DNA from 2 places in the Bacillus sp. BC08 genome. Region 1 is predicted to be linked to the other one. Evidence: riboswitches for the same ligand, from Rfam matches in the RefSeq annotation. Region 1 holds a riboswitch; the other holds the start of a gene.
What was found. Region 1 has a riboswitch for cyclic di-AMP ahead of ACXVYO_RS17770 (hypothetical protein). Riboswitches for the same ligand answer to the same signal wherever they lie in the genome.
Positions count from the first base shown of each region.

Region 2: linked by a shared signal. The riboswitch ahead of ACXVYO_RS25515 (APC family permease) and the one ahead of ACXVYO_RS17770 (hypothetical protein) in region 1 are both predicted to bind cyclic di-AMP.

Region 1 covers NZ_JBTGPA010000034.1:320,958-333,493, forward strand. The annotation lists gene kdpDN (KdpD-like non-kinase potassium sensor) at 1-988, opposite strand, end outside; gene kdpC (K(+)-transporting ATPase subunit C) at 1,045-1,626, opposite strand; gene kdpB (potassium-transporting ATPase subunit KdpB) at 1,643-3,733, opposite strand; gene kdpA (potassium-transporting ATPase subunit KdpA) at 3,747-5,414, opposite strand; gene kdpF (K(+)-transporting ATPase subunit F) at 5,434-5,514, opposite strand; gene ACXVYO_RS17760 (SipW-dependent-type signal peptide-containing protein) at 5,511-5,615, opposite strand; cyclic di-AMP (ydaO/yuaA leader) riboswitch at 5,710-5,855, opposite strand; gene ACXVYO_RS17765 (hypothetical protein) at 6,117-6,347, opposite strand; gene ACXVYO_RS17770 (hypothetical protein) at 6,364-6,750, opposite strand; cyclic di-AMP (ydaO/yuaA leader) riboswitch at 6,844-6,991, opposite strand; gene thiD (bifunctional hydroxymethylpyrimidine kinase/phosphomethylpyrimidine kinase) at 7,077-7,898, opposite strand; gene ACXVYO_RS17780 (thiazole biosynthesis adenylyltransferase ThiF) at 7,905-8,924, opposite strand; gene thiG (thiazole synthase) at 8,917-9,687, opposite strand; gene thiS (sulfur carrier protein ThiS) at 9,690-9,893, opposite strand; gene thiO (glycine oxidase ThiO) at 9,909-11,018, opposite strand; gene tenI (thiazole tautomerase TenI) at 11,011-11,631, opposite strand; gene ACXVYO_RS17805 (ABC transporter substrate-binding protein) at 11,642-12,536, opposite strand, start outside.
Region 2 covers NZ_JBTGPA010000037.1:355,452-367,987, reverse strand. The annotation lists gene ACXVYO_RS25515 (APC family permease) at 110-1,936, opposite strand; cyclic di-AMP (ydaO/yuaA leader) riboswitch at 2,081-2,227, opposite strand; gene ACXVYO_RS25510 (hypothetical protein) at 2,367-2,495, shown strand; partial or broken gene ACXVYO_RS25505 (oxidoreductase) at 2,551-2,685, opposite strand; gene ACXVYO_RS25500 (RNA-guided endonuclease InsQ/TnpB family protein) at 2,832-3,962, opposite strand; gene ACXVYO_RS25495 (hypothetical protein) at 3,962-4,090, opposite strand; partial or broken gene ACXVYO_RS25490 (ketopantoate reductase family protein) at 4,604-5,410, opposite strand; gene ACXVYO_RS25485 (hypothetical protein) at 5,586-7,061, shown strand; gene trhO (oxygen-dependent tRNA uridine(34) hydroxylase TrhO) at 7,225-8,184, opposite strand; gene ACXVYO_RS25475 (Nramp family divalent metal transporter) at 8,660-9,955, shown strand; gene ACXVYO_RS25470 (M23 family metallopeptidase) at 9,912-10,853, opposite strand; gene ACXVYO_RS25465 (sensor histidine kinase) at 10,937-12,004, opposite strand; gene ACXVYO_RS25460 (response regulator transcription factor) at 11,994-12,536, opposite strand, start outside.

The sequences.
Region 1 (12,536 bases):
CTGGCTTTCTTCCTTTTGCCTCTTCTAAAACAAAACTCGCATCAAATTGATTCGTTAGCAACTTCCACTCTTCAATCGTTTGCTTTTTCCCTGCTGCAAGAGACTCTATATTTTCTCTTTCAACATTTAATACATACAATTCAGCGTTTAACCGATCCGCCATGCGCCATCCCCGTCTTATTAACTTCTCTGCTGTTGAACTGTATTGTACACAAACGAGAATTTTTTCTTTCACGCCAATCGGTTCTATAACGGTTTGACTAATTTTCTCGTCCATATCATCGGCAACTTCCCGAAGTGATAATTCTCTTAGTGCCCCTAAATTATTAAGCGTGAAGAAATTTTGTAAGCTTTGCTCTATTTTTTCTTCTTTATATATCTTCCCGTCTATTAATCTCTTCCTTAATACCTCGGGCGTTGCATCAACAAGCTGAATTTCATTTGCTTTTTGTAAAATGAAATCTGGAATACGTTCTCGCACTTTGACATTCGTAATTTGAGCTACAATATCATGAACGCTTTCTAAATGTTGAATATTAAATGCTGATAAGACGGATATACCGGCATCTAGCAATTCCTGTACATCCATATAACGTTTCTTATTTTTAGATCCAGGAATATTACTATGCGCGAGTTCATCCACAACAACGACTTGCGGTGCACGTTTTATAATTCCTTCCACATCGAGTTCATAAAATACTTTCCCTTTATACTCTATTTCTTTTAAAGGAACTTTTTCTAAATCAGCAATTGCGTCTTCCGTCTCTTTTCTCCCGTGCGTTTCAATTAAACCAATTACAATATCCGTACCATCCTTTTTCATCTCTCTGGCATCAAAGAGCATTTTATAACTTTTTCCTACTCCTGGAGCCGCTCCTACATATAGCTTTAACTTCCCGCGGTTTTGCTGACGAATATATTCTAAATACTCTTCTGGTGTTCGCCTTTGAAAAGTTGGTTTATAGTCATCCGCATACAAAACACTCACAACCTTTCTTTCGAAACAACGCTACCTCAATCCGTTAGATTGAGGTAGCACTGTTACTATTTCAGTAGTTTCTGTAATTCTAAATTTAACTTTAAAACGTTTACGCGGTTCTCTCCAAATAAGCCAAGTGCCGCACCTTCCGTTTGATCTTTAATCAATTGATCTAACGTTTCTTTCGGAATTTTCGTTATTTTTGAGATACGCTCTACCTGTACAGAAGCTGCATTCGGACTAATATCAGGATCAAGCCCTGAACCTGAATTCGTCACTAAATCAATCGGTACTTCTGTAACTGGAACAGTGGGGTTTTGTTTCTTCCACTCCTCAATACTTTTCTCTACTCGTTTCTCTAAATCTGGATTAGACGGTGCATAGTTATTAGACCCTGATGCTTCTGCTTTATATTCAATACTAGAAACACGCCCATGAAAATAACGTGGATCCGTGAAATTTTGACCAATTAATTTAGAACCAATCACTTCATCTTTATCATTATATATTAGACTTCCATCCGCATTATCCTTCATCACTGCTTGTGCAATACCAGTAACAACAAGCGGGTATACAAGGCCGCACAACACTAAAAATGTAAAAGTAATACGGATGATTGGTGATAGTATACTTTGTTTCTTCGCCATCTCTTTCCCCTCTTCCTTATATAAACAAGCCGACAATTATATCAATTACTTTAATTCCAATGAACGGTACAATCACTCCACCAAGCCCATAAATAAGTAGGTTTCGGCCCAGTAGTGCATTCGAACTCATCGGTTTATATGCGATACCTTTCATCGCCAATGGAATAAGTAACGGAATAATAACTGCATTAAATATTAATGCTGATAAAATTGCTGACAGTGGTGATGTTAATTTCATAATGTTTAATGCTTCCATTTGCGGAATCGCAAGTGTAAACATCGCTGGAATGATAGCGAAATATTTCGCGATATCATTCGCAATACTAAACGTCGTTAACGCACCACGCGTCATTAACAATTGCTTACCGATTCCTACAACCTCAATAATTTTTGTCGGGTTCGAATCTAAATCAATCATATTTGCTGCTTCTTTCGCAGCTGTCGTCCCACTATTCATCGCTAATCCAACGTCAGCTTGCGCTAGTGCCGGAGCATCATTTGTACCATCACCTGTCATCGCTACAAGTTTCCCTTTATCTTGCTCTGCTTTAATAACCGCAATTTTATCTTCTGGTTTACACTCGGCAACGAATTCATCTACCCCTGCTTCTTTTGCAATGGTTGCTGCTGTTAATGGGTTATCACCCGTACACATAACTGTTTTAATCCCCATTTGGCGCAATTGTTCAAAACGTTCACGCATACCTGGTTTGACTGTATCCTTTAAATAAATTAAACCGTAAATACGACTATCCACTGCAACGACAAGGGGTGTTCCGCCCTCTTTTGAAATGAAATCTGCTTTTTGATTTACATCTTTCGGAATCGTTCCGCCTTGTGACCTAACCCATTCAATAACGGCACCGACAGCACCTTTTCTCACTTTCGTTCCATCCTGTAAATCGACACCACTCATTCTCGTTTCTGCTTTAAATGGAACAAATTCACCTTGTTCTGCAAGTGCTCTATCATATAATAGAGCTTTCGTTTTTACATATTCGATAACAGATCGGCCTTCTGGTGTTTCATCTAAGACTGAACTAATCGCAGCCCATTTTCCTACTTGCTCAATCGTTTCATTCCCTACAGGAAGTAGTGTATGTGCCATCCGGTTCCCGAAAGTAATCGTACCTGTTTTATCTAAAATGATTGTATTAATATCACCCGCAGCTTCTACTGCTTTACCCGACATTGCTAACACATTAAACTTTGTCACGCGGTCCATTCCAGCAATACCAATCGCTGATAATAACCCACCAATTGTCGTTGGAATTAAACAAACTAACAACGCAACAAGTACAGCTGTATCAATTTGAAATCCTAAATAGTTCGTAAAGATTGGTAACGTCACAACTACTATTAAGAAAATAAGAGTTAAGCTCGTTAATACTGTATTTAAAGCAATTTCATTCGGCGTTTTTTGACGAGCAGCCCCTTCTACTAACGAAATCATTTTATCAATAAAGGATTCACCTGGATTACTCGTAATGACAATCGTAATTTCATCACTGACGACCATCGTACCACCTGTTACGGAACAAAAATCACCGCCCGCTTCTTTTATAACAGGAGCGGATTCACCTGTAATCGCAGATTCATCAACAGACGCTAATCCTTTTATAACTTCCCCATCACTTGGAATCATTTCTCCTTGTTTTACAATAACAACATCACCTTTTCTCAGATCAGTTGCTGAAACTTGAACAATATCTCCATTTTCTTTTACAACATTTGCAAACACATCTTTCTTCGATTGTTTTAAAGAATCGGCTTGCGCTTTCCCCCGTCCTTCCGCTAACGCTTCTGCAAAGTTAGCAAATAAAACTGTAAATAAGAGAATGAGAGAAACTGTTATATTAAACCATCCTGGTACACTGCTAGAATGACTTGGAAGAAAAGATAAAATGAACGTAATGATAAATCCAATTTCTACAACAAACATAATTGGATTCTTTATCATGACTTTCGGGTTCAATTTCGCAAAGGATTGCTTCATTGCGTGTTTCACAATATCACGATCCATCGTTTTTGCTTGTCTAACTTCATCTTCTACAGCATGTATTTGTGACTCATTTACTCTTTTTTCTTTTACTACTACCGGTCTCATCATTTACCCTCCATTACTTCAATGTAAGAAATTCTGCAATTGGGCCAAGTACTAACATCGGGAAAAATGTTAACGCACCGACAATTACAATCGTTCCGATAAAAATACCACCAAATAAACTATTATCCGTACGGAATGTCCCGACTGTTTCTGGTACTACCGTCTTTTCTTTCAATGAAGCTGCAACAGCTAGCATCGTAATTAAACTGAAATAGCGGCCTAAAAACATAACTAAACCAGTTGTAATATTCCAAAATGGTGTATTATCCGCTAACCCTTCAAATCCAGATCCGTTATTCGCAGCTGACGATGTATATTCATATACCACTTGCGTTAAACCGTGGAAACCGGAATGAGAAATGGCATCCGTTCCTAAACTTGTTGAAAGAGCTAATGCTGAAAATCCTAAAATAAGCAGTGGATGAAATAGTATTGTTACCGCAATTAATTTCATTTCTTTACCTTCAATTTTCTTACCTAAAAACTCCGGCGTCCGTCCAACCATCAATCCAGATATAAAGACTGCGATAATCGCATACATAATAATGTTCACAAAGCCAGCTCCAACGCCGCCGTATACTGTATTTAACATCATATTTACAAGTGGTACTAACCCGCCAATTGGTGTTAACGTATCGTGCATCGTATTAACGGCTCCCGTTTCAGCAGCTGTCGTTACTGTTGCGTATAGTGAAGAAAATACCGTTCCAAATCGTACCTCTTTTCCTTCTGTACTTCCTTGTACATGTTCAATACCCATTCCATTTAACGCTGGATTCCCATGTAATTCAGATGTCGTAATCGTTATAAATCCTAGTAAAAAGACCATGAACAATGATACGAAAAGGATACGTCCTTGCTTTTTATTGCCTACCATTCGTCCGTACGTAAATGGAAGTGCTGTTGGCAGTAGCATCATAAGCATCATTTGCAAAATATTACTCATTTGCCCTGGATTTTCAAAAGGGTGCGTAGAGTTTGCTCCGAAAAACCCACCACCGTTATTTCCAAGTTCCTTAATGGACACGAATGATGCAACAGGCCCACGTAAAATACTTTGTTTCGCGCCATCAATCGTTTGTGCGGTAACGGCACCGTCTAACGTTTGTGGTACACCAAGTGCGACAAAGACTAGTGCCGCAATAAATGCGATAGGAAGAAATACTCTCGTTAAAGCTCTCGTAAAATCAACGAAAAAGTTACCGAGCTCTTTTCCAGCGAGCCCTCTTATAAATGCCATAACGAGTGCTAACGTCGTTGCCGGTGCTGCAAACATTAAAAATGTAATTCCGATTAATTGTGCTAAATAAGATAAACCATTTTCACCGCTATAATGCTGTAAGTTTGTATCAGCCATAAAACTAATTGCTGTATTAAAGGCGAGCGTAGGCTCCATTCCTTCAATGTGTGCTGGATTTAATGGCAATACTCCTTGTAGTCTGAAAATGAAATATACGACAACAATCATAAATCCATTTAATAAAACTAATGACAACGCGTACTGTTTCCACGTTTGATTGTATTCTTTTACACCCGTAATTTTAAAAATAAGTTTTTCAAAAGGCCCGAATACTTTATCTAGCTTTTTACTCCCTTGAAAGGCTTTCTCTAAATAAATTCCCGTTGGCTTTGCCACAAGAATAAACAACAGCATTGTAATAACAACTGCGACCCAGATCATAATGAATGACTCCCCCTAATTAAAACTTTTCCGGATTTAATAATGCATACACTAAGTACACCGTAATTGCTCCAACAATAACCGATAAGGCAATCGTCATGATTGCTTCCCTTCTTTCACAACTTTATCTGACCAACTTGCAAGACTTGCCATCGATGCAACTAACACAACAAAAATCCCGATCATTACAACATCTAGCATAGATACCCTCTCCTTTTGTAAAAATTTACCATCAATTAATCAAAAAAAGAACACTAAGCTCTACTTAGTGTTCGAAATGAACAACACAAAGTAAACCTCCTCTCTAAACGCTTACGAGGTTAGCTGTCGGATTCGGGCCTAAAGAGTAGCCCTACTTTCAAAACTGAAAGATTCACCCCAAGTGACGATGCACAAAATTGGTTCCCCCGCTCCATTTCTGGAACTCAGCGATTTTAGGTTTTTTTGGAAATTTCATGAATGATTTATGAGAGTAAATATACTCCTCTATATTTCACTTGTAAAGAGGAAAATTACTGAAAATAAGAAAATATCTATCTATTTAAACGCTTACATTAAGTATTATTAATATCCTCTCATCTATTTTCTCGTCTTTTCTTTCTTTTTCACAGAAATGATCTTTTAAATACGAAATAAAAAGAGCGAATGACATGAAGTGCATAGCTTGTTGCACTTCGCATTCGCTCTTTTTTCATTCACTATTTATTCCCCTCGTAAAAAAGCACCTAAATTTCTCCCACGAATATAAACTTGTGACAATTCTGCATGTAGCTGCTCATATTCGATAACATCTGTTTTTAAGTATAAAGCGTCTTTCGATGGCAATATAATATAGGGCCTTGGAAAAATAGGGTCAAGCACCACCAATTCTTGAACTCGCTCTACCGATACCGCCCAACGATTCGCTATATCTCCTACTAACAACACTTTCATCTTCATTTCCCCCGCCCTATTCAAAAAATAAAAAAGAAATATTATCACAATTCGTAAACACGACAAATGTAGCTCCTATTATTTCATAGAGCCTCGCTGGATATCGTTTATTCCTTGTAACAACAGTAATAGGCGCTTGAAAAGAAAAGCGAATGTGTTCTGTAAAGAAGCTAACGATTGGAAGCTCATCACCTAGTAAAATCACCTTTTTAATACACTCACAAATACTAGTAAAATCCTGCTCCTTACTACAACTATACGTCCAATCAAATCCACAATCCCTAACTTCATCCGCTATTTCTTCATTTGCTGTAAAAATGATTAACTCATGTTGAAATGCTACTAAATCTCTTAAACTATTTACCTTGCTTTCTTCTCCAACACAAATAAGTGTTAGTTCCATGTACCTCATCCTCCTTAGCATAAAAGAAATCAAACATAGATTGATATTCCCCTATACTAATCAGATCGATGAAGTGATGTATCCATCATGGCACCGTCCTCTCTCAAGACGCTTACGAAGTTAGCTGTCGGATTCGGACTTTGAGAGTAGCCCTACTTTCAAAATTGAAAGATTCACCCCTAGTGACACTGCACAAATTGGTTCCTCCGCTCCTTATATTTGGACTCAGCGTATTACAAAAAATGTATTCTGGCTGATATATTACTCCTGTATTTGGAAAAAGTAAACAGAAAAAAAGCCAGTTAACAAACTGGCTTCTCATGTCTTTATACACGTGTATTATTCATCTTATATGCAAAATGATTCGTCGGTCCATGACCGCTTCCAATATTCAACGGCTCTTCAATTGCTATACTAATAAATCGTTTTGCTTCTTGAACTGCCTCTTCAATGGAGTAGCCTTTCGCAAGTCCTGCTGTAACCGCTGAAGCAAATGTGCACCCGCTTCCGTGCGTTTGCTTTGAAGGAATTCGTTCACTTCTAAATTCGATAAACGTTTCTCCATCAAAGAGTAAATCAATTACTTCATTACCTTGATATTCTGCATGTCCGCCTTTCATAAGCACGTATTTCGCACCTAATTCATGCAGTACTTTCGCAGCTTCCTTACTATCTTCAACATTATGAATCTCCATCCCAGTTAACACTTCTGCCTCAGGAACATTCGGTGTTACAACTGTTGCTACTGGTAATAAATATTCTTTTAATGCTTGTACTGCTTCTTGTTGTAATAATGATGCACCACCCTTAGCAATCATAACAGGGTCTAGTACAATATTATTCCAGCCAAATTTATTAATATGTTCTGCTACAATTTGAATTATTTCACCGCTAAATAACATTCCTAGTTTCACAGCATCAGGTGTTAAATCTGTACCAATTGAATTCAACTGTTCCGTAATCCCTTCTAACGGAACTGGATATACCCCTTGAACGCCAAGCGTATTTTGAGCAGTAATTGCCGTAATAGCCGTCATCCCATACACACCAAGTTCTTGGAATGTTTTTAAATCTGCTTGAATGCCGGCACCGCCGCCACTATCAGATCCTGCAATTGTTAAAGCTTTATTTACTTTCATTCCACTCATCCTTTTCTATCCAAAATAGCGATGATAAATTGTTTTTGCTTCGCTTATATCTTTCGTTCCATGTACAAGTACACGTCCATCTTTAAAAGCAACTAATCTCTTTTCTTCCACAGAAAATGATAATAAATATGGATTTACATTTAAATCATTTACACGATCATTCAGCAATTCTTTGTATCGTTCAAAATCCATTTCTTCTTTATGAGGTGGTCTAATTTGAACTGTATTTCTCCCGCATAAAACTGCTGTTTTCGATGTGTTTTCTTTATTTAAATACGGGTATATCGCATTCTCTCCACACGAAGGACAATTATGCTTACGAAGCTTTTGCACATTCATACATGAATATTCATTCTTCCATACATCAAACGACACAAGTCCATCTCGAAGCGATTCATAATCTTCCACCAACAGTTTCATAGCTTCCGTTACTTGATGAGAAACGACGAGAGATACAGCAGGAGATATAATGCCCGCTGTATCACATGTCGCTCCGCCAAGCGGAATCGATTGTAATAAACAAGATAAACATGGCGTTTTACTTGGAAGAATTGTGTAAGAAAGGCCGTAACTCCCTACACATGCTCCGTAAATCCATGGAATAGAATATTTTTGCGCTATATCATTTACGATAAAACGTGTTTCGAAATTATCAGTTGCATCAATAATTACATTAACGTTTGTAACGAGTTCTTCTAATTCTTCAGCTGTTACGTCTTGAACGAGAGCTTCTATCCTTACTTCACGATTGATCTCTTCTAGACGTTTTTTTGCCGCTACAGCCTTCGGAAGGTTATTTTCTACATCACTCTCTGCATACAATTGCTGCCTTTGTAAATTACTCCAATCGACATAATCCCGGTCAACAATCGTTACTGTGCCAACACCAGCTCTTACAAACATCTCCGCATTTGCACTACCTAATGCACCTGCACCGATAATGAGCACATGCTTTTCTCTTATCTTTCGTTGTCCTTCTTCTCCAATTGGAAAAAATAATTCTTGGCGAGAATATCGATTATTCAACTACGCTCATTCCTTCTAAAGGACTACTTGCTGTCGCACAACGTTTACGTGCAATACGACCCGCTTCAAAGCCAATGCGCCCTGCCTCGATACCTAATTTCATTGCATATGCCATCTTAATTGGATCTTTTGCTCCCGACACAGCAGTATTTAATAACACACCATCCGCTCCTAATTCCATCGCAAACGCCGCATCAGCTGGGCTACCGATACCAGCATCAACGATAACTGGTACTGTCGCTTGTTCGATAATGAAGCTTAAATTTAACGGATTTACAATACCAAGCCCTGAACCGATTGGTGATGCTCCTGGCATAATTGCATGCACACCCAGTTCTTGTAATTTACGTGCTAATACAACATCATCAGATGTATACGGAAGAACGATAAACCCTTCTTCTAGTAACATTTCAGATGCCTTTAACGTTTCTACTGGATCAGGTAATAACGTTTTATCATCACCAATAACTTCTACTTTAATCATGTCGCAAAGCCCCGAAGCTTTTGCTAATTTTGCAATACGAACCGCTTCTTCGGCATTTTTTGCTCCAGCTGTATTCGGTAATAACTTATATTTTTTTACATCAAGTTTCTCTAATAAATTAGGCTGCTTTGCATCAAATATATCCATACGACGTACTGCGAACGTTAAAACCTCCGCCTCAGATACATCAATTGCCTTTTGCTGCACATCAAAATCAGGGAATTTTCCTGTTCCTAATAAAAGTCTAGAATGAAATGAAAATGGTCCAATGTTTAACATAATCAACCGCCTCCTACGAAAGTTACAATCTCAATTTGGTCTCCATCAAAAACAGATGTATCTGCATGATCATCTTTTTGTAAAATATCTTTATTACGCTCTACTACAACAATTCTGTTTTCTAACTCTAAATGTGTAAGTAGCTCAGCTACTGTTTTTACACTCTCTGGCACTTCAATTTGATTACCATTAATTTTCAAATTCAAACTTCCAGCCCCTTTCTAAACTGTTTTAGAAAGCAATGAATCTAGCAAGTGATTCTCCTGCTTTCCTTCTATTAAATCCGCCATATACTGACCAGAAACAGGACTTAATAAAATACCGTTTCGATAATGCCCAGTACAAGCATATAAACCTTTTATTTCTTCATGCTCTCCCATATAAGGAGCTTCGTGATTCGATTGTGGTCTTAATCCTGCCCATGTGCTTTCCCACTCTGCTTCTTTTAAAGCTGGCAATATTGTATATGCGCGCTCTAATATAGAAGTAATACTTTCTGGCTGCACAGTTTTATTAAACGTATGAGGCTTCATCGTCGCTCCAATTACGTAACGTCCGCCGCGCTTTGGTGCAATGTAAAATCTTTCTTGAAAAATAGGCGCCTTTATAAGTGGTTTTCTACTTTTTACCGCTACTACTTCTCCTTTAACTGGATATGTACCCCATTCACGGTGAAAATGACGCAGTAACTTCGTACTCCATGAACCACCCGCAATAACAACCTTCTCACATGTGATAATCCCTTCGCTCGTCACAATCCCAGTCACTTTATTATTTTCAATACGAATATCGAATACTTCTGTCTGTTCATATATATCAGCACCCGAAAATGATGCAGAATGTGCGAATGCTTTCGTAAGCTCCGGTGCAATAACATGACCATCTTTCGGATAATATACAGCACCTATAATTGACTCAGAAAGAAATGGTTCTTTCTCTCGTAAACGATCTCCCGTTAGAAAGTAAGAATCTTCACCTGTTTTCTGCTGCCAATCCATAATGTGAAGAATTCTTTCCTTCTCCTCTTCATTTTGGGCAATACGATAAATGCCTTTCTCTTCATACCCAATATCGATACCTGTTTTTTCACGTAAAACTGCTGCAAGTTGTGGAAATATAGCACGGCTTTCTCTAGCAAGTTCAAATAGTGGGTCATATGCATCCCATTCTGCCTGAACTCCAAGTAAACCAGCGGCTGCTTTCGAGGCTTCAGATGCAATTCTTTGCTTCTCTACAATCGCTACTTTATGTCCTCTTTCTGCTAGAAAATGTGCAACTGAACTACCAATTACACCACCGCCAATTATCGCTACATCATACTTCTTACACATGTTTTTCCGCCCACTTTCTTATTGATTCCTTATAAGATTTCGCTTTGCTATACGGGTTACTACTGCTTATAATCCCAGACATAACAGCAATACCACTGACGCCGTTAGTCAGAACATCCCTAGTGTTTTCCGTGGTGATTCCTCCAATTGCTGTAATTGGTATGGATAAACACTTTGCAATGTCTGAAACTTCTTCAAGCCCTCTCGCTGGCACACCTTTTTTACAATCCGTCGGAAATACATGACCATAGACGAGTGAATCCGCTCCATTCTTAAATGCATCGATCGCCTCTTCTAAAGAATGCACAGAATAACCAACATGCAAATAAGAGAACTTTTCTTTCACTGACCTTACATTTGCACTTCGATATCCTAGCTGCACACGTGGAATGTTTAATAAAATAGCAATATCAATTCGATCATTTATCACTATTTTTGATGCCGGAAAGCCTTTCTTCAAAAGACTTTCCACACCTTCATACAATTCCTTCGTACTTTTCTCACGCTCACGAATATGCAAATAATCAATCTCACTCTCAATTTGCATCGCTACATTCACCAACTCTTCGAATGTCATGTGGCCATTTGAGATTACATGAAGCTCATTTTTCATATTCATTCGCCTACTTTAAAATGTTTTCGAATAATTCATCGGCCGGAATGATTTCTTTCGTCATTCCTTTATCCTTCAGCCATTTATTTTGTTTCTCCCATGATTCTTTTGAATCCGATAAGAATGGCTCATCTTTCGTTTCCATCTTCTCTAATAAAATTTTCATACTTTCTTTTTCAACTTCTGGTACAAGTGGGAAGTTTTCTTTTTCTTGATGATTTAATAAAATATTTAATGCTTCATCTGGATTTTTCTTCATAAAATCATAGCCTTTTTTCGTACCACGTAAGAAGGCTTGTAACGCTTCTTTATCTTTTTTCAACGTTTTATCACCTGTTACAAATACAAGTTCATGATAATTTGGTACACCGTAATCAGCTGGATTAAAGTATGCTGGTTCATGGCCTTCATGACGCATAACAGGTACTTCATGGTTAATGTATGCCCCTGTTACCGCATCCACTTTTTTCGTAATTAGTGCCGGTACTAAATCAAAGCCAACATCGACTACTTTCACTGTATCTGGATTGCCACCAGCTTCTTTTACCATCGTTTTTAAATACATCTCACTTAAAGGTGTTCCAGAATATCCAACTGTTTTCCCCTCTAAATCTTTCGGCGATTGAATGCCTGCTGATTTCAGCGATACAACATGATTTAATGGTGAACGTACGACCGCTCCAATTGATTTCACTGGAATTTGTTCATTAGCTTTTGCCATGACAACATCTGGCTGATAATATAAGCCCACTGTTACTTTTCCTGCAGCTGCTAAAGTTAATGGGTCAGTCGGATTGGAAGGGAATTTAATATTCACCTTTACTCCCTCTTCTTTAAAGTAGCCTTTTTCTATTGCCGCATAAATAAAGCTATGTACCGCATTTGGGTACCAATCAAGCATGACC
Region 2 (12,536 bases), on a different contig from region 1:
AGACGTAAAAATTATATAAATATATCTTTTAGGCTCATATGCAATTATGCATAGCGTATACACAAAAAGGATAGCTTCACTTTCATGAAGCTATCCTTAAAAAATCTTCTTACTTTTTTAAATGATATGGCACTGTCGTAATAACAACATTTCTTTTATAAAGTAAATACGCACGAATAAGTAAACTAGATTGGTTATGAAGAATGTTATGCCAACCTTTTTTCGGAATGAACTGTGGTATAACGACTGTAACTCGGTAATTTGATTCACTCGCTTTATATTGCACTGTATCAATAAACTTTGTGAGCGGCTGAATAATACTTCTATAATGCGAATGTAATGTAACAAGTCTTACTTCAGGTTGCCACTTCTTCCATTTCTCTTCGAATTTCTTTTCCTCTTCTCTGTCAAAAGCAACATATACAGCGATAACTTGATCTGCAGAAAGAGCCTTAGCATAATTCAATGAATTTTCTACTACATGAGTCATACCAGCTACCGGAACGACAATTACATTTCCCTTAATCGGAACAAGTGGCTCACAAGTTTTTAAACTTAGTTGGTCTCCTACCGCATCATAATGCTTCTTAATTCGGTGGAACAAGAAGATTATAACAGGTAAGAAAATAAGAATCGACCATACTTGTGCGAATTTAGTTAAAAAGAACATACTCATTACGATAAAACTAATAACTGCACCAATCAAATTAATCGATAATCGTAAAATCCATCCTTCAGGTTTTTCACGAAGCCATTTTAATACCATACCAGTTTGAGAAAGGGTAAACGGAATAAATACACCTACTGCATATAACGGAATTAAATGTTCTGTTTGGCCTTGGAAAGCTACAATTAAAATAATCGAAGCAATTCCAAGTATAATAATACCGTTTGAGTAACCTAGGCGATCTCCTCTAATCGTAAACATTCTCGGTATGAATTTGTCTTTTGCAAGGTTAACTGCTAATAATGGAAATGCAGAATACCCTGTGTTAGCAGCAAGAATTAATATTAAAGCAGTTGTACCTTGTATGAAATAATACATGAAATTACGCCCAAAAGTTTGTTCAGCAATTTGTGAAACAACTGTTACTTCTTTACTTGGAGTAATTCCGTAATAATAAGCTAAGAAAACAATTCCAGAAAATAAAACTGCGAGTAATGCACCCATTGCAAGCAATGTTTTCGCAGCATTGTTAGGTGCAGGATCTTTAAAGTTTGGAATTGCGTTAGAGATCGCCTCAACACCTGTTAAAGCCGAACTACCCGATGCGAATGCTCGTAGCAGTAAGAACAAACTAATTCCTGCAACTGGTGTTCCAATCGGCGTGTGTAAAGTCGGTGACACGTGACCAGTTAAAATATTATAAATCCCTACCCCAATTAATATAAATAGTGCTAGAACAAATAAATAAACTGGATATGCTAAAACGGAAGCTGATTCTGTTACCCCTCTTAAATTTAAAATAGTAATCAATATAACAAATATAATCGCAATGATTACATTATGTGCATGTAAGCTAGGAAAAGCTGATGTGAGCGCGTCTGTACCTGCTGAAACACTTACCGCAACAGTTAAAATATAATCGACTAATAAAGATCCTCCAGCTATTAACCCTGGATTCATCCCTAAATTTTCTTTTGATACAACATACGCTCCCCCGCCATGCGGATAAGCAAAAATAATTTGACGATAAGATAAAATAAGGGCTGTCAATAACACTAATACCCCAACAGCTATCGGAATAGAATACCAATAAGCAATCGCTCCAAGACCTGCTAAAGCAATTAAAATTTGCTCTGGTCCGTATGCAACCGATGACAATGCATCAGAAGATAAAATAGCTAACGCCTTCGTTTTATTAAGCTTTTGCTCTCCTAGCTCAGTTGATTTTAACGGTCTTCCAATTAAAAATCTTTTAATAGATGAAACCACTGCTGTCCACTCTCCAATAATTTTGTACGAACGATGCTGCTTGTTACAGCCAGCAAACTATTTCTTCAGAAAACAAAAAATGTCTACAAGCCATAGCGAAATAGACTTGTAGACATTATTTTTTTTGTCGCACAAGCTCCACCTTCCTTCTCAATATAACGCTTACGAGGTTAGCTGTCGGATTCGGGCCTATGAGTAGCCCTACCTTTTTCAAGGATTCACCCCATTGGATTAAGAACTAATCCATAAGAACGGGTCCCCCGCACCATGCGGTTTCAGCGATTTAGAAAATTGAAACTGTGGATTATAATACTCCTTTATTTTCAAAATGTAAACAAAAATTTTTAAAAAGAAAAAATTTAAATGATTGCGCATAATCCGCCGGTAAATATACATAATGAATACTAAAAAATCGATAAAGGAGACCCACATGTCTAAAGAAAAGAAGCCTATTTTTTCCGATTCCTATTTAGATGCGTTAGCAAATGAAATTAATCAATTATACGGTAAACGTGAACAGGAAATAAATTTGACAGATAGAACAAAAAGAAATAAATAAGTTGTCATAAAAAAAGAAAGCAATACACTTATATATTGCTTTCTTTTTTATTTTTTCATACATCCAATTCTATTGCTGATTTGTTAAGGAGCAGTTCTTCATACACTTTCAAATTTTGATATACCGCTCCCAATAATGGTGCTTCTATAGAAAATTGTTCTGCTGGATCTAGTAAGTATCCTTGTAAATGCTTCCGATACGATAAACTTAACTAAATCTATACAATTCAATCAAATTTACACGAGTTAGTGCTTCATCGTGTTCTCGCAGCCCCAAAGGGACGAGGGGTATAACACTCCACACGAGGCAGTATCGTTACCTCCTATTATCAAGTATTCATTTTACCCATCTTGATAAATTTATCGACGCATTTACATCCCTATCGTGATGGCTATTGCATGAAGCACAACACCACTCACGTATTTTTAAACTCCACTGTCCTTCTGGTTGAACTGAATGGTCGTATTTAACTCCGCAACATGAGCAAATCTTGCTTGAGGCGAACCATTTATCAGCTTTTACATACGCAATGCCATACTTCTCGCACTTGTATGACAAACATTGAAAGAAGAAGTTTAATTTTTGAAATGAAAATGCTTTCGATAGTTTTTTGTTTTTTAACAGGTTTGAGATAAATAAGTCTTCCACAACAATTCTCATTGGTTTGGTTTTCACCAATTTAGCTGTTGCTTGATGGATATGGTTATTTCGGATATTCGTAATTTTCCTAGATAACCGCAGGTGCTCAGTTTTCGCTTTTTCATATCCGGCAGATTGAATTTTTACACCTTTTTTAAATCTCCTAGACATATCTCTTTGCGCTGACTTTTTCCTTTTCAAAAGTTTTTTAACCTTGGCATCTTTGTTTATATTTCGTTCTTTCATACCATTAGAAGCTACAAACAGCTCTTTTAAACCAACATCCACACCAATCGACTCATCGGTTAGTTCTTGTAATTCAAAGTCTTCTTGGAATCCTACACTCATCCACCAGTGACGACCATCAAAGGTAACTCTTGGATTGGATGGTTTTTTGTTTCTTGGTAGTTGCTGGCTTGTTTTCACTTCTCCAATAGACTGAATATGAACTACTTTCTTTCCTATAACCAGTCTTTCATAATTGGCATAAAATCCTTGGATTACATCTTTTTTGGATTTATAAGAAGTTTGATAACCATTTTTGTACTTTTTGAACGAATGTTTTCTCGCCTTATCAAAATCTTTTGAAGCCTGTTTAGGAACTTGTGCGTTGATGCCATTTAACCACTCATATCTCTTTCGCTTCTTGATCTTTGTAAATCGTTTCTGTAAAGCTAACTGTGAAACAGATTTTCCAAATAGCTTATAGTATCTATCACTCATTCTTTTACAATAGTTATAAGCGAATCTTGCAGCACCAGCATGGTTTCTAAGCACTTGTTCTTGTTCAGGCGTTGGAATCAGTCTGACTTTCTTCGCTAATATCATCAGAATGTAACTCCTTTAATGAAAGATTTGTTCTTCTGAATCGTAGCGTGTTCCACCAGCATTCTCCTTAGACTACTCGGATGCAAACCTGTTAATTCTGATACTTGACTAACTCGTGAAAATTTCATGATTATTCTCACCTCATTGAACCTAACATAGCACGTACGTTCGGTATTTTCAATGAAGTTTGATAGATTTAATAAAATTTATCTTGTTCAACTAAGGGCGCAATTCCTTAGCCAGTTCTCTTATGAACTTCTCATGTTTTCACATGAGCGCAGACTATATGTTTATCTCTTTAGAGATAGAGGATTTTTCCACCACCGTAGGCTTGTGGTGTACTCTCGTCAGTTATACGAGATAGTCGTTGAACGTTCATCTTATCCATTTTGACTTAGATGATTCGAGGCGGAAGACCCATTGTTCTAGTGTTTAGGATTTAACCTTGCACCATCTGATTGATTTTTTCTGCTTTCGCGACATTCACGCTCGCCATTTCTAGCCACGTTGTAGTTCAATCAGCTTTAGGGATTGCCCGCAGTTACCCCTCACTACTAGCCAATCACTTGACTAGCAGGGCTTACTGATATATTTAATTAACTTTGGTTATAATTGGTTAAATAAATCGTAACAGTTAGTTACCCTTCAATAGACGCACCTTTTTCCATATCCCGCTGCATCGATGACTTCATATCGTACGAAATTTTATCAATTGTTTTCATATGTTCCTGGACAATGTCTTCCTTAACTGGTGCCCCTATATATTTCATAATTTGCACACATTCTTCAAATAAGTTTTGGATAAAATCGCGACCACCTTCGCTACCGCGAATCGGCCCTATCGGTGCACGCATCAATGTCGTCACACCCGACATTACAGTAATGAATAAATATTTATGCCACATATCTTGTGTAATATTTTCACTTAATACAAAACTAGATTTCGTACCTGCAAATGCTTTAGAAATATGCTGTATTCTCTCTGAATCTTGAGACTTCATTTCTCCAAATACAAGTCTGTTGGCAGCACTCGTTTGTACTATTTCTCCTTGATCGTTGAGCGTCGTCTCAATAAAGCATAAACCGCCAATTACTTTTTCTTCGCCGAACTCCTTTTGTAATAGTGATACATGGGCAATACCATTTAACAATGGAATGATGACCGTATTTTCACCTACAAACGGCTTCAAATCTTGCATTGCCTCGTTTAAGTGATACGCTTTTGTTGAAAATAAAATGACATCAAATGGAGCAGTTCGATTTTCCTTCGTTATTAATTTCGGTTGGAAGGAAAAATCTCCGTTTATGCTTCTAATTACAAGTCCTCTTTCCTCCAATTGTTTTTTCCGTTTACTACGAACAAGAAACGTAACATCCTCTCCCTTTTCTACTAAGCGCCCTCCAAAAAAACCTCCAACGCCTCCAGCTCCTAATACTAAAATACGCATACAACATCCCCCTTTTCAAAATACAATTTTATAACATTTCGTATACATAACATTATACATGTCCCCTACTAAATAAGCTGAATTTTCATACTCAATCAAATATAAAACAGTGGTTATTTTCAAATGAATTTGGGCATGTTGTTTTTATAGCATATATGGAAAGGAAACAATGTTAATGGAGGTAATACAAACAATCGAGGAAAAAGATGTAACAACAGCCATATTTCAATTTATATTCCCGTTTTCTTTTAAAACTGGATATGAACAAAATATGTTCCCTTTCTTACAGAAAAATGATTTTCACCCTTTTCGACTTGATCATCTTGAAAATGAAAATACATACTACGGAAAGTTTCAAGTTTCACATCAAAATATGGAAGCTTACTATCTTTCATTTACAAATAAAATACTCTTTCCTCACTCAGCACATCAAAAAGGATTGCAGCGCTATTCTAAAGACCTTAACTTAGCTGGACATTTAACAACAAATTTGATTTCCGTTCCATTCAAGATTCATTCTATTGACGTAACACTTTGTCCTTATGAGCTTGGATTCTTAACAATTCGGACAGAAGTAGAAACCGCTCCAAACATGACATTATCAGAAGCAATTGAATTTGCCGCCCGCTTCCGTGTACTTGAAACTAAAAATGGTACAAATGAAACTATCTGTATCGAATGTAATGGCAAACAATATTCACAAGTAGAGAAGCTCATATTCGGCGATTTATTTCATGGCTTAACAGACTTCTTTGAGAAAAAGAGATTGCGGAGCTCTTACTTTCAAACATTCCCATTCTTTGAAGATCAACGAATGTATGTACAAACTTTATTATCTATAAACAAAGAGTCGGACCTTCATGTAGTTGATGTATACCGAGCTTCCAGTCTTTCCGGATTAACAGACGATGGTAAGCCTTATATTAGTGCAAATAATGTTCCTTATATTCAAGATTATTTAATAAAACATTCTTATCAAAGATGGGCTCCTAATCGCTACTTTATTATGGAAGAACATATTTTCACATGTATAACAAACGAAGGTGAACACGAATTCTCTAAACTTGCTAGTCAAATGTACGGGGAGTTTTATTACGCCTTATTATTGAATTTATTTCATAAAGTTGTTTTATTAAAAATGGCAAATGCTTATGCTGAGTTAAATATTGAGCAAGATACAAATGAAATAGAGAAATTAATTTATTCAATCAATTCATTTACAGCGAATTACTTTTCTTTAGAGCTAGTATCCCAATCACAGAGTGAAGATATTTTCTTCCGCTTAAGAAATCTATTTAACATTGAAGTACTATACTCAAATGCAAAACAAAATCTTGATAGTTTATTTAAATATCAAGAAAATGTCGCTTCTAAAAAAGATAGCCTTTTACTATTAATTTTAACGCTCTACTCTGTAGTAGGCCAAATGTTAGGGTTTACTATGATTGATCTTTTAAGAAACACTGATTCAAACAAAATATCGTCACCACTGGAATTTTTCGCACTTTTAATAGCAATTAGCGGTATCGTCATTTCACTTATTTTAGGTACGCAAAGTTTATACCAATGGAGTCAACAACATAAACGAAGAAAAGCATGGGTAAAACAAACTGTACTTTCTGCTGTAAAAGAGAAAGATGATAAGAAGTAAAGAAGGTTATTTTCAAATTACAAATACGTGGCAGGATTCAGTAAATGAAATTTTCATGAGCGATTTTTACAATATATCGAATTACTGACAAAAGAAAAACTACATAATAAAAAAAGTACTCCAATCTAAAACCTGGAGTACTTTTTTATTACACTAATTCAGCTTACTTCCCTGCTTCGATTTTCTCTAATGCAGCAGCTACTTGCTCTTCCGTTAATTCATGTTGTATTACGTAGCGGTTACGTGGGCTTACACGACATTCATGAGAACATGCACGTAAATGTTTCGCTTCGTTTTCTTCAGAACATAAAATCTTCTTATTACACTCTGGATTTGAACAGTTTACATAGCGCTCACAAGGTTCTCCTGAAAAGTGGTCTTTACCAACAATAACATGTTCTTTTTGGTTTACTGGTACAGCGATACGCTCATCAAACACATAGCATTGTCCATCCCAAAGCTCACCTTGTACTTCTGGGTCTTTTCCGTACGTTACAATACCACCGTGAAGCTGACTCACATCCTCATAACCTTCACGAACTAACCAACCAGAAAACTTCTCACAACGAATTCCGCCTGTGCAATACGTTAAAATCTTTTTACCTTCAAGTGTTTCTTTGTTTTCTCTAATCCAATCTGGTAATTCACGGAATGATTCAATATCAGGTTTAATCGCACCTTTAAAGTGTCCTAAATCGAATTCATAATCATTTCGTGCATCAATGATAACTGTATCTTCTTGTTTCATTGCTTCATAAAAATCTTTTGGCTCTAAATACTTACCAGTAATTTCTTTTGGATTAATGTCGTCTTCTAAACGAAGTGTCACTAACTCGGGACGAGGACGTACGTGCATTTTCTTGAATGCATGCCCTTCTTCTTCATCTATTTTAAATACGATACCGTCAAAACGTGGATCGTTGTTCATTGCTTCCATGTATTTCTCAGTTTGCTCTACAGTACCAGAACAAGTTCCGTTAATTCCTTCTTTTGCTACAAGAATTCTACCTTTTAATTCAAGTGAATTACAAAATGCTAAATGCTCTGCCGCGAATTCTTCTGGATTTTCAATTGTTGTGTACATGTAATATAGTAATACTCTATATGGTTTTGTAGTTGCCAATGTGTTTCTACCACCTATCTAATTTTTAAAATCATGTATAAGTTAACGTTCATATCAAAACATATATAATAAGAAAATGAATCCATTTTCTTCTCTTTATACTATTTTCTATCAGTTAACAAAAATAAAAAACAAGATTACACACCAAAACCCTGTGGTTATGTTGTAATCCCAATATATTATATATCATACAAATGCAATTCCATCAATTAATATGCTGGGTTATCGGCTTTTTGTTCACATAAATTTCAAAAATAGCCCTTTAATTCATTATGTTTCCCCACGTCATCACACCATAAACTCCCAATTTTTTATTACACGACACCATCCATTGCAGCAAGGCATATAATTTGCACTAAGGAAACATTTATGTTCAAATAAAAATATCATCTAATACATCTAAATGTATTGAAATAAACAATAAGAATACTTACAATAATTTCATCAAGTTAACATTTCAAAGGGGAAAACTACTATGAATAAAGATATATCAAAAGATGAACAAGTCCCTTCTCAAAGCACAACTGTTCAATCCGCACACTTAGCTTTAAGTGGCGAAACGAAAGGCTGGAAACGACTGTTACCGTTTTTAGGACCCGCTTTTATCGCATCCGTAGCTTATATTGACCCTGGTAACTTTGCTACAAATATCGCAGCTGGTTCTCAATATGGATATTTACTATTATGGGTTATATTCGCTTCTAACTTAATGGCGGTATTAATTCAAACTTTATCAGCTAAATTAGGAATTGCTACAGGAAATAATTTACCGGAAATAGCTCGCGAGCACTTTCCAAAACCTGTGTCTATCGGCTTATGGATACAAGGTGAACTCGTTATTATGGCTACAGATTTAGCTGAATTTATCGGGGCAGCACTCGGATTGTATTTATTATTTGGAATTCCTATGTTACCAGCTGCTTTAATTACAGCAGTCGGATCATTTATTATTCTTGAGTTTCAACGCAGAGGATTTCGCCCACTAGAAGCTATTATTACAGGGATGATTTTTATTGTAGTAATAGCATTTGGGATCCAAGTTTTTTATGCAAAACCCGAATTAAGTCCCCTTCTTTCAGGACTATTGATTCCGAAATTCCAAGGTGTAGACAGTATATTACTTGCAGCAGGGATATTAGGCGCAACAGTTATGCCACATGCAATCTATTTACATTCTGCATTGACACAACGCCGCGTGGTTGGAACAACTGAAGAACAAAAGAAAAAGATTTTCCGTTTCGAATTTATTGATATCATTATTGCAATGGTTATCGCTGGAGCAATTAATGCGAGTATGTTAATTGTTGCTGCTGCATTATTCTTTAAAAATGGCTTGCATGTTGAAGATCTTGATGTTGCTTTTAATCAGTTCAGTACTTTAGTCGGTCCAGTATCAGCTGCTTTATTTGGAATTGGGCTCTTATCAGCAGGACTATCTAGCTCTTCTGTCGGTACAATGTCAGGTGATATTATTATGCAAGGTTTTATTCGAATGCATATTCCTTTATACTTACGCCGCTTTATTACAATGATTCCACCTTTAGTTATTATCGCTTTAGGTGTAAATCCAACTTACGCTCTAGTCATGAGCCAAGTCGTCTTATCATTCGGTATTGCTTTTGCATTAGTACCACTTATTATGTTTACAAGCAATAAAAAAATTATGGGTGCACTCGTTAATCACCGCATAACAACCTTTATCGCTTGGATCATTGCTGCACTTGTTATCATTTTAAATATTTTCTTACTGTATCAAACATTTGTAGGGTAATAGAAAAAGGTATTCCAATAAAACTGGAATACCTTTTTTCATTACCACTTATGTATGTACCTCTTTCTGGCATTATCGCACCTTTCTCAGTTCGAAAGTAAAGTGGTAATCCTTCCGAAAAAAACATGCTCACCTTGGATGGATCCTGCCTTTGATGATGAATATGTAAATGCGGCTCACTTGAACTTCCAGAGTTACCGACTTGGGCAAGAACATCTCCTTCATTTACATGTTGTCCTTCCCTCACTTTAATTGATCCTTGTTTTAAATGGGCAAGAATCAAAAATGTCCCTGATTCATCTAGTCGTAAATAAATATGATTCCCCGCCATTGACTGAAAATCATCCGATCCTGGAACTACATCTTTTTCATCATTATTGATAGATACAACTGTTCCAGAAGCTGGTGCCATTACTTTCGCTCCATATATTCCATAATCCCCTAAATTACTACTTTTCACTTCAGCAGGCGGAATAAGAATATCATATGCCCATCGTTCATTTGGTTTTATAGCATGATAGTTCGTTTCTAATCGATCACCGCCCCAGCCCACTAATGCTCGTTCATTCAGAGGAAAGCGAACGACTGCTTTAGGACTCATAGATTGTACATCTGCTGGGTAAGCAAGTCCCCCTATGTTAGCAAACCATCCTAAAGGCCAGGCTCCAATTATAGAGAAAAGAACGATGAAGAGTAGTGTTCTATCTATTCGCTTTCTGAAAATGCCTTTCCACAAAAATAGTAATACTGAACCTATCAAAATAAAGATTGATACTAAGCTAAAGGCTTGTAACCCCCACCAAACAATGACTGATATAACACCATGGGCTAAATAAACTACACTCCAACTTATAATTAAAAACGCTACTAAAATTACTAATACATATCTCTTCCACATGTTGTACCCCCCACCCTCATATCTTTGTTCTACATAATACGAAGTGAAAATTACGACATATAAAAGAAATACTTACGATTTTCTTACAATTCTTTATAATGCGGTAAAACGATGGTAAAAACAGTTTCTTTCTCATTACTGCACACAGTGATATCCCCTTTATGGAGCTCTGCTATACTTCTCGCAATTGCAAGTCCCATTCCTTTTCCACCTGTATAAGAGCTACGTGATTTTTCGCCACGATAAAACTTCTCAAAAACATAAGGAAGGTTCTCTTTCGGAATGCATTGTCCAAAATTTTTAATTTCTATTTCAACATTCATGTCTCTTTTAGAAATTCGAATCAAAATCTGTTTTCCGTCTTTCCCGTACATAATACTATTACTAATTACATTTTCGAACAGCCTCACCATAAGCGCTACATCCATTTCCACATGTAACTCCTTATCACCATTAATACAAAAGCTCATATCAGCATCATCTAGTTGTGGTACAAAATCAATCATGATTTGTTCAATGAACGCTTTCATATTTACTACACTTTTATGTAATTCAATCTCCCTATAATTTATTTGACAATATTCTAATAAATCATCTACTTGATTTTTTAATTCATAACTTTTTCGCTTTAATATACTTACATACTGTTCACATTCTTCTCTATTTGAATGAAGCTGATTTCCTAACAGGTCCGCATAACCGATTAGAGATGTTACAGGTGTTCGTAAGTCATGAGAAATATTGCTAATCATTTCATTTTTCGTTTCCTGCGTTTTTTTTTCATTTTCGATAGACTCTTTTAAACTTTTAGCCATCCTATTAACATTCGTTGCTAATTCACCAATCTCGTCATTTTTCGAAATAGGTATATGTATTTCCAAATTACCATTACTTATTTCTTTCAAGTTCTTATTTATTTCAGATAACCTTTTCATCATTGTTTTTGTCATGAATGCAAAATATATTGTAGTAAAAATTAAAAAAGCTATTACATATAAAAATGAATATTTTTTCTCTAATTCGGTAACTTGACCATATATATTTCCAATTAATATTTGAAACGTTATTATACTTACAGTTGCTAATAAGATGCTACATATGAATGCGATAAAAAACTTAGCTCTAATACCTTGTAATGATTTAATCTTCAATTTTATATCCGACTCCCCAAACATTTTGAATAAACTTCGGTTCTTTTGGATTCTCTTCAATTTTATTTCTTAATCTTGCGATATGAACCATTACTGTATTATTACTTTCATAGGCTCTTTCTTTCCAAACGCTTTCATATATTTCTTCAATAGTGAACACACGATTCTTTGCAGCTGCCATTAAGTACAAAATATCATATTCAGTTTTCGTAAGATTGATCGTTTCTCCATATAACATTACTGTTCTAGACACTTCATCTATTTCTAAACCTCTAATGTTTATTTTCTTTTCTATTACTTGGACAGTATTTTGATTGAAATATGTATACCTTCTTAATTGAGCCTTCACTCTCGCTATAAATTCAATTGTACTAAACGGCTTCACAATATAATCATCTGCGCCAGTACTAAATCCAATTACTTTATCTACATCCGATGATTTTGCGCTTAAGAACATAATTGGTAAACTATGTTTCTCTCTAATCCTTCTGCACAATTCTATCCCATCCATGTGTGGCATCATAATATCCAA